Regions from separate parts of the Paenibacillus sp. IHBB 10380 genome, predicted to be linked through region 2. Evidence: predicted binding sites of a transcription regulator. Region 2 holds the regulator's gene; each other region holds the start of a gene.

Region 1 (3,260 bases), 1.2 Mb from region 2:
AGTTAAACGCAGTTTGAAGACAATAGGATAAATTCCTATTGTCTTTTCTTTCAAAACAATGGTCATAGAACGAAATACTCTTTTCATGGAGGTCATAATATTATGAAGGCAGAGATTATTGCAGTAGGAACGGAGCTTTTACTTGGGCAAATTGTGAATACCAATGCGCAATTTCTATCACAAGAACTAGCAACAATGGGTATTGATGTATACTTTCAGACCGTAGTTGGCGACAACATGTCGAGACTCCAGGAGTCTATTGAATTAGCGCGTCAGCGTGCAGATATCATTCTATTGACCGGTGGGATTGGACCGACTCAAGATGATTTGACGAAAGATGCATTGGCTACCGTACTGAATCGTACATTACATATAGATCGACTTGCAATGGAGCATGTGGACAAGTTCTTCGTACAACGCGGTATTCATATGACCGAGAATAATCGTAGGCAAGCACTCGCTATTGAGGGAAGTTCTCCGCTAGCTAATTCAACGGGACTGGCTGTAGGTAATGCTATTTCACATGAAGGGAAATATTACGTCGTACTTCCGGGGCCTCCTAAAGAGATGAGACCTATGTTTCAAGATGAAGCCAAACCGTGGCTCTTGCAGCATGCTTTAACGAATGAGATGCCTATTTATTCTACCATGCTGAAATTTGCTGGAATTGGTGAATCTGCTTTAGAGGAGCGCCTTCTAGATCTCATTAACAACCAGAGTGACCCAACCATTGCTCCCTACGCCAAAGAAGGGGAGGTAACCGTTAGAATTTCTACTAAAGCACGAAGTGAAAAAGAAGCGATGATGAAACTAAATGCTTTAGAAGTACAAATTCAAGCACTGCTTCCAGATCACTTATATGCGAATGAAGATATACCGATTGAGAAAGCGATTGTAGACCTTATGGCTGACCGTGGGCTCACACTCAGTGCTGCAGAGAGTTGTACAGGGGGGCTACTGATGGAACGCATTACATCCGTCCCAGGGAGCGCGACTATGTTTCTTGGTGGTATTGTATGTTACTCGAATCAGTTGAAGGAAAAGCTGTTGAATGTTCCTCATGATCTACTTGAAGGCGAGGATGCTCCGGGTGCAGTTAGTGCAGAAGTAGCTGAAGTATTGGCTGAACAGGTAAGAATGATCGGGGATACAGATTTTGGTCTTTCGATTACGGGGGTTGCCGGTCCTGCCTATTCGGAGCGAAAGCCAGTGGGATTAGTATATGTTGCTATTGCCGAACGAGGTAAGAAAACGGAGGTTCATGAGCTTAACTTAACGGGTAATCGAGATTCAATTCGTCATCGCACGGTTAAAAGCTTACTCTATCGTCTATGGAGAACAATCATGCTAAGTGAGAAGTTGTAATAGACTGAGTTGAATGATTCATGTGAATAGGAGTATAATGGCTTTAACGGAAGAACCGTAGCAATGATGCTGCGGTTCTTTTTCTATATCGCGAACTTGTGGCAACATGAGAGAGGGGTATGGTTCTACAAAAAAAACGAATGTATGTTCGAAAAAATGCTTGGCAAACGTTCTAAAACAAGGTATCATTATAAGTATAAACATTGAAGAAGGATGTGAGTATATTGTCAGATCGTCGTGCAGCGCTAGATGTAGCGCTTCGTCAAATAGAAAAACAATTCGGTAAGGGTTCAATTATGAAGTTAGGTGAATCTACCCATATGCAAGTGGAAGTTACTTCCAGTGGATCGCTAGCTTTGGATATTGCGTTGGGTGTTGGGGGATTTCCAAGGGGACGGATTATTGAAGTGTACGGACCTGAATCTTCCGGTAAGACAACTGTAGCTCTTCATGCTATCGCTGAGGTTCAGAAAGCGGGCGGGCAAGCTGCTTTCATCGATGCGGAACATGCGTTAGACCCTAAATATGCTAGTAACCTAGGGGTTAATATCGATGAATTGCTTCTATCCCAACCGGATACGGGTGAGCAAGCATTGGAAATTGCAGAGGCTCTGGTACGTAGTGGAGCCGTAGATATCATTGTTGTTGACTCTGTTGCAGCATTGGTACCGAAAGCTGAGATTGAAGGCGAGATGGGTGATTCCCATGTGGGTCTACAAGCTCGTTTGATGTCTCAAGCTCTACGTAAACTGTCAGGGGCTGTTAGTAAGTCTAAGACCACTGCTATCTTTATTAACCAACTCCGTGAGAAAATAGGGGTTATGTTTGGTAATCCTGAAACGACTCCGGGTGGACGTGCTTTGAAATTCTATTCCACGATTCGTTTAGATGTGCGTCGTGTGGAGAGTATTAAGAATGGAAATGACATCGTAGGTAACCGTACGAAGATCAAAATCGTGAAGAATAAGGTAGCTCCGCCTTTCAAACAGGCAGATGTTGACATGATGTATGGTCTAGGTATTTCCAAAGAGGGTAGCATTGTGGATATCGGTACGGATTTAGATATCGTTAACAAGAGTGGCGCTTGGTATTCCTATGAAGGTGAGCGTTTAGGCCAAGGTCGTGAGAATGCAAAGCAGTTCTTGAAGGATCATCCAGAGATATCTGATGTCATCGAGAACAAGATTCGGGAAGCTAGCAATCTTACGAATGCTGTTGTGGTTCCTACAACAGAGGACCAAGAGGCAGAAGATTTAGAAGAACAAGAACTATTGGAAATTGAATAAATTCTAGAATGTAACGGATCTGATCTGATTAATTTATAGAAAGGCGCCCGGGAGATGATCCTATAGGGCGCCTTTTATTCAAGATATAAGACTTTAAGGACGGAGAGGCCGTTGCTTCTTTTGTAATGGGTTATCTCTATGATGAAGAGAGGGATTGTAAGCGTGAGAGAAGTGTATGATGATATGGAGCAGGAACAAGAAATGGGAGGGGTATCTCTTTTCCCAGATCATATAGAATTAATTATTACAGGGGTCGAGCGTGAGCCTAAGCAGAGATATCGATATTTAATCTCTTTTGGTGAACATGTGTTGTCTATCCATGAAGATGTGATGATCAAATATCGTATGATCAAGGGAAATTCTTTTTGGAAGCATGAGTTAGAAGAAATTGTTCTTGCCGATGAGAAACAACAGGCTTATGTTCAAGGATTGAAGTATTTGGAACGCAAACCAAGAACTCGTAAAGAAATAAGTATTCGATTGCAGGAAAAGGGTGCAGCGCAACGCGTGATCGAAGAAGTGCTAGTACGTCTAACGCAGGAGGGGCTACTGAATGACGCTATGTATGCTGAGCAGTGGGCTGAGCAGCGTATCATGAGCCAGCGTAAG
Region 2 (3,260 bases):
AATAGTATCCGTAATGGATTGATTAGAGCATTGCAGCCATACATAGGGTCTGTTTATCTCTAAGATTGTGAACAATTTGGGTTTGAACAATTTGCCGAATAGCCCTCCCTATATCCTAAATATTACATAAGCTATGATGTAGTCTAAAGTAAAGGAGGAATGACTCATGGGTGCTATCGGTGGTTTAGGTGGAGTTACAGGTGCGGTTTTGGTATTGTTTATTCTGTTGGTAATTATATCGAAAACAATTCTTCTGTAAGGATTAGTCTTAGTAAAAAGTACTTTCGAATTAGACCATATAGAGGAGTCATCACGATCGCGACTCCTCTTTTATTTTATATTTACATATTTCAGTTGTTTGTTTTAGGAATCAAGCGATATGGATTGATAATGTCTGAATTTTATCTTGCTGAGGAACAATGACGAGGTTGTGTCGAGCCTTAGAGGGACGCTGAATGAGGAGTTCGAGTTCTGTTAATTGTAGAAAGAATGTATCACAATGGATTCACCCTGTAGTCCCGGAATATTAAGCAGGATGACAGGAATGACTAACCTCATGTATAAATTATGGAGTAATGGTTGTCAAAACGACCAATTTGTGTGTAGAGGTAGAGGTAGAGGTAGAGGTAGAAGTAGAGACGAAATTAACAACTTCAACAACGACACTTACACCTATGGTAAGTGCTGTATTAATAACCAGATTGGTTACAGTGAGCGTACTTTGTCCTCCTAATTGCAAGACGCCGTTTACGAATAGATTATAGTATCCATTTGAGGTAGGTATGGTAAGACCATCAGCGGCTAAAAGGGTACCCGTATCATCTCTAAACGAGATGGCAGGTATTATAGTGGTTCCAGCTACTATGTTGTCTAGGACTACGGTCGAAGCGAATCTTGTTGTAGTGGGAATAACGGATGTAGTTGTATTGGTGGTAATCGTTCCCGTGATGGTGCTTGATGCAGGTAAACATAACACAATAAGCTCTGCAGCCATATGACATGCTCCTTTCAACTCTAAATGGATAGAATAGTATATGCTAGATTGCAGTGCTCGGTTTGGACAAATCTATCAAAAAGAAACGGATACACCCATATAAATGGAATGTATCCGTTTCTTAATTAAATAGTGCGATAGAAATCAATGAATATCGCGGAAAAGTCCAATGACTTTACCCAGAATTGTAACATGATTCAAACGCAAAGGTTCGTAAGTTGGGTTCTCTGGCTGAAGTCTAATGTGGTCTTTCTCTTTATAAAAGGTTTTGACCGTAGCTTCGTCTTCTTCCGTCATAGCAACAACGATATCTCCATTGTCAGCGGTCTGTTGCTGGCGGACGATAACAAAGTCTCCGTTATGTATACCGGCTTCTATCATACTGTCGCCCATGACAGATAACATGAATACTTTGTCTTCACCTACGAAATGTTGAGGTAGAGGAAAGTAATCTTCTATATTCTCTGTTGCTGTAATTGGAACACCGGCAGTAACTTTGCCGACCATGGGAACACGGGATACTGTATGTGTGAAAAGATGACTACTATCTGATTCTTCTTGTCCTAATATTTCAATAGCTCGTGGCTTAGTAGGATCTCTTCTAATCAAGCCTTTCTTCTCTAATCGATCAAGATGACCATGAACCGTTGAACTAGAAGCTAGTCCGACTGCTTCGCCGATCTCCCGCACAGATGGCGGATATCCCTTAGAGCGTACTTCGTTACGTATAAACTCCAATATGGCTAATTGCCGGCTAGATACCTTCGACATAACACTCTCACCCCATTTAGTGATTTTGACAGAATTATAACATAGAACTTCCGTTCGTACAAACGTAGGTTCTAATAATAGGGGAACAATTGTTCTGAAATGTGTTGAATAAAACAAGTGTTCGTGCTATATTGGATTTATCAAGAGAACAAGTGTTTGGGAGATGATCAAGTATGATGAAATATAGTACTTACCGCAGTATTTATGATACCAACAAAGAATTACAAACATATGTATGGAGAGATAAACTAAGAGATATGATATCTCGTCCCTTGCTTCTAAAGTTATTGCTAGTTATGTTACTTCTAATAATAGGGTGTACTGGAGCAGTTAGTGCTTTCTCAGGGAAATCCGGTCAGTCTAGTGAGATGATGAAGAATATTATTATACAACCTGGGGATACGCTTTGGAAGATTGCAGTATCTGAGAAGCCTGATTATCTAGATACTCGAGTGTATATTAAGGAAATGAAAGAGATAAATGGATTGTCTCAAAGTGGAATACGAGCGGGTGAGGTATTGTCTCTACCTCAATATTAATGATAGCTGAAAGAGCTTGGAAAGGAGGAATCCTTGACAAGCTCTTTTGATCATGGCAAAGTTAGAAAAGAATTCATTAATGGAGGAGATTTCATGGATATTGATAGCTTGATACAACGAATTAATGAGCTTGCCAAGAAGTATACATCTACAGGATTAACAGAAGAAGAAACTCAGGAACGTGCGAGTCTCCGTGAAATCTATCTTCAGAATGTTCGCAACAATTTCCGCAATCAATTAGATTCGATTGAATTTACTGATGATTCGCCTGAGTCAGGTCGGAAATAGCTTATAGAAGTGTATAAATTAAGGGGGATAAAGAATGGCTCGTTCTTGGGAAAGAATGGTACAGAAGAATTCGAAGCAATTGAATAAGAAACGTAAAGAGCAAGGTCTTACGAGTATCTCAAGTTCAAAATCAGTGATGAGTGGTGACATCTTTAAGGGACGTAAAATTCTATTACCATTTACGCTTGTTGTATTGGCCGTATTTTATGGATTGCTTGGGACAATAGCTGAACAAGTTACTGCGGTTGAACAGAAAAGCGCGATTCCTCAATGGCTAATAATAGGGCTATACGTTTTACTGGGAGTCATTATTTTTATGCGCCGTCCTTATTTGCGTGTCGACAAAGAGTCTCTGTACACAACAAGGATGAATCGTGAAGCTCGTGTAGGTGCTATAAATATTAAGAAGATTAGTGTGAAATCAGGTTCTGTAGTGATTGAACAATTGAAGGGGCGTAACTGGGTATTTAGCCGTCTTATAAATCGATACAATACAGAAGCAATGGGCGAAAGTTTAGAGAAATTTGCCGCAACTCATAAGATTCCATTCGAAAAGTAAATGACTTAGAAGAGGGGAAAGAGCATGCCGATAAAAGCCGTATTTTTTGATTTGGATGACACGTTGCTATGGGATGAGCGCAGTGTAGAAGAAGCTTTTGCAGCCGCTT
Region 3 (3,260 bases), 560 kb from region 2:
TCGGAGGATCGCTCAATTTCACGAGCTTTTCTCATGATAATCGAGTGCATAATCGGTAATAAAACAAAGTCCTTCATCATATTGATTTCTTCTGTTGTTGGGCAACTAGGATGAACAGCTTTATCGCTGAGTCTATTTTGAAATGCTTCTTTATGTTGTGGCAACATCATCCGGCTAGATTCCCAGAGCCCATTCTTTTCAAGTTTTTTACTCACTTATAATGCCCTCCAATTTTCAACGACCTATCCGCTGATTGCCCAGCAGTAGTAAGCGATGAAGCTCTTACGATTGCTGCGCTTCCATATCGATCTTTAATATAATCAGTGGTCTTATCCAATGCTCTAGCCTTTACCTGATCTTCAAAAAGGGTGAGTTGATAATCTTGATCATCCTTTAATTGACTTAAAGTTACACCGATACGACGTACGGGCATTCGATCCCAAAATTTATAAAAAAGCACTTTTACTGCTTCAAATACGGTATTTGTGTGGTTAGCAGGATCCTGCAGTTTCATTTGGCGCGAGAACCCAGTTGGTGCTTCATAAGGGCTGCACATACAACTAACTGTGACTACAGAGCCCATATATCCTTTACGACGGCAATCGCGGCAAACCTCTTCTGTGAGCTCTAGTAAAATGGTATCCACTTCCCATGGTTCTATATAATCTCTAGGCAATGTCATCATATGGCTAACTGACTTTGGCGGCGTGTCGAATGTTCTAGGTGTAACAGGACTATCATCCAAGCCATTTGCTGTTCGCCACATTACCTCTGCATGAATATCCGATTGTTTGCCAAAGCGAGCACGAAATTTTTCTTTAAGACGTGGCAACGGTGTTCTGGCAATATCTCCGATTGTATTCATGCCAAGGCGAGCAAAGTGAGAGGTCATACGTGAACCGACACCAAACATCTTATTTACTGGTTGTGGCCAAAGTAAGGTTTCAATTTCTGCTTTTGACAAAGTGAAGATACCCTCTTCATTTTTCTTTGCCCATATATCAGTCGCAATTTTAGCAAGTATTTTATTAGAACTTATACCGACTCTAACCCATACTCCTGTTTGACTTAGAACTTTTTGCTGAATAGCTTTAGCGATCGTTACAGGCCCCCCAAAGATGTGCAGGCTTGCAGAAACGTCTAAAAATTGCTCGTCAATACTAAAAACCTCGATTAGATCCGTAAACTCCTCATAAATCTTTGTAATCATCAGTGAGACATCAATATAATGCTGCATGCGAGGACGCATTACTACGAGATCAGGGCACTTATTTAGAGCCTCTCCTAGACGATCCGCTGTAGTTACTCCAAAACTTTTTGCAATTGGACAAGCGGCTAGAATTATTCCTGATCTTTTTAATACAGATCCAGCCACAGCAACCGGCTTATTCTTGTATCCTGGGTGCTCTGCCTTTTCAACGCTAGCGTAAAAACTCTGGCAATCCACTAGAAAAATAACCTTTTCGCGGGATTCACTCATCTTAACCGCCCCTGTATATTCATCAGCATGGTCATTAACTCTGCTTTTACTAAACCTCTCAACATAGTGAAGTGGTGGATATAGCCACGAACTTTGTATTCAATATCGATACCTAATACATTCAATTCGGTATTCAGAACTTTAATATTTTGTTTCTTCATTTTAATTTTCAAGGTGTGCAATTGCGGATAAATTGAGTTTTCAACTTCTTTAAGATAGAAAAGGACTTGATTGTACACAATTTTATCTTTATAGATTTTTAGTTCTTCCATATCTCTTGTCAACATATCCAGCAAAATGGGGAGCAAGGTGTATTCCTTGATCATTTCAATATCCTCTTTTGTTTCAATACTTGGATTAGCAGTAACACTCATAATCTCATCTCCGAAATACGAACGTATATTCCTGTTTTTCATATTATATACCGAACGTACGTTCTTTATCCAAATGAAATTTCTGGAATATAAAATAATGAATCGATCTGGCAGTGTGAACAAGGAATAGTCCAGTAGTAATTAATCCTCCATTTTGAATCGGAATATTCAAGATGTTACAATAAGAGAACACATAACATTCTTATGAGGAGATAATATGACCACCACAAATACTAACAAAATCACATTTATTAAAGCTGATATGAGTCACTTAGAAATAGTAATAGAATGGTTTAATAGCCCGCATGTTCAAGAGTTTTGGGGAACAGGTGATTATACTCGGAATAACTTTACCAACAATATTGTGAATGGTACAAAGGAGTTGTTTGATTATTGGGTAGCATCTTACGATAATGAACCCTTTTCACTTATCATGACTTCTGATGCTAGTGAGGACACGCCAGAGCATCTTGTGCCCTTCCTTGAACCTGACGGACTAACCCTTACCCTTGACTTCTTGATTGGTAATAAAAAATATCTAGAAAAAGGTTTGTCGTATCCAACCATTAATGAATTTCAGAACTTTCTAAACGATCAAATATCTGCTTTACTAATTGACCCAGAAAGTAATAATTCAAAAGCTATTCATGTATACGAAAAAGCTGGGTTCAATAAAGTAAGTACCTTCATCCCGGATGAAGGAGACTTTTCAGGAAAATCGCATGATCTGATGAAATGGAAAAGAAGTTGGAATGGGGATGTATCATGAGTGAATATCAATTAATTAGTGACTACAAGCACATCGAAAAATATAAGGAAAGCTTTAATGAGCTTGCAAAGATGATATTTGAGATCAATTTTAAGGACTGGTACAGCAAGGGCTGCTGGAACGATAACTACATATGTTATTCATACGTAAATGGGGATCAGATTATTGCGAATGCTTCTGTCAATAAAATGATCGTGACGTCCAATGGTAAGGAATATAAGGCGATTCAATTGGGAACGGTGATGACACATCCAGATTATCGTCACCAAGGATTGGCAGTTAAGCTGATGAACCATATCATTGAAAAGTATGAAAAGGATTATGATTTCATCTATTTATTTGCTAATGATACAGTGCTAGATTTTTATCCTAGGTTCGGGTTTGAGAAGGTTCAGGAAAGCAGTTTCAGCTTGATGGTTTCAGATTTAAAAAAACAAGTGACTCCAAAGTCCGCTCTACGCAAGCTAGATGTCAATAACCAGATTGATTTCGAGGTACTAAAGGAATTTGCGACTGAAAGAATTCCTGTATCGTCGAGATTAGGTATAAAGGGTAATGAGGATCTATTGATGTTTTACTTTATTCTAGTCTTTAATGATGCGATTTATTATGTCGAAGAGGAGGATGTGATTGTTCT

What was found. The regulator LexA, encoded in region 2, represses DNA repair genes until DNA is damaged. The targets are predictions, from matches to a motif close to CGAACATATGTTCG.
Region 1: the regulator LexA is predicted to act here: its motif matches at 1,503-1,516, upstream of recA (recombinase RecA).
Region 3: the regulator LexA is predicted to act here: its motif matches at 1,906-1,919, upstream of UB51_RS04590 (YhjD family protein).

What each region holds. Positions count from the first base shown of each region.
Region 1 is NZ_CP010976.1:2,831,683-2,834,942, reverse strand. It holds gene pgsA (CDP-diacylglycerol--glycerol-3-phosphate 3-phosphatidyltransferase) at 1-6, shown strand, start outside; gene UB51_RS12255 (competence/damage-inducible protein A) at 103-1,365, shown strand; gene recA (recombinase RecA) at 1,590-2,651, shown strand; gene UB51_RS12245 (regulatory protein RecX) at 2,790-3,260, shown strand, end outside.
Region 2 is NZ_CP010976.1:1,595,834-1,599,093, forward strand. It holds gene UB51_RS28745 (hypothetical protein) at 167-259, shown strand; gene UB51_RS07165 (DUF4183 domain-containing protein) at 566-994, opposite strand; gene lexA (transcriptional repressor LexA) at 1,139-1,765, opposite strand; gene UB51_RS07175 (LysM peptidoglycan-binding domain-containing protein) at 1,939-2,304, shown strand; gene UB51_RS07180 (DUF896 domain-containing protein) at 2,398-2,592, shown strand; gene UB51_RS07185 (hypothetical protein) at 2,627-3,151, shown strand; gene UB51_RS07190 (HAD family hydrolase) at 3,176-3,260, shown strand, end outside.
Region 3 is NZ_CP010976.1:1,040,609-1,043,868, reverse strand. It holds gene UB51_RS04600 (YhjD family protein) at 1-215, opposite strand, end outside; gene UB51_RS04595 (DNA polymerase IV) at 212-1,480, opposite strand; gene UB51_RS04590 (YhjD family protein) at 1,477-1,854, opposite strand; gene UB51_RS04585 (GNAT family N-acetyltransferase) at 2,072-2,623, shown strand; gene UB51_RS04580 (GNAT family N-acetyltransferase) at 2,620-3,260, shown strand, end outside.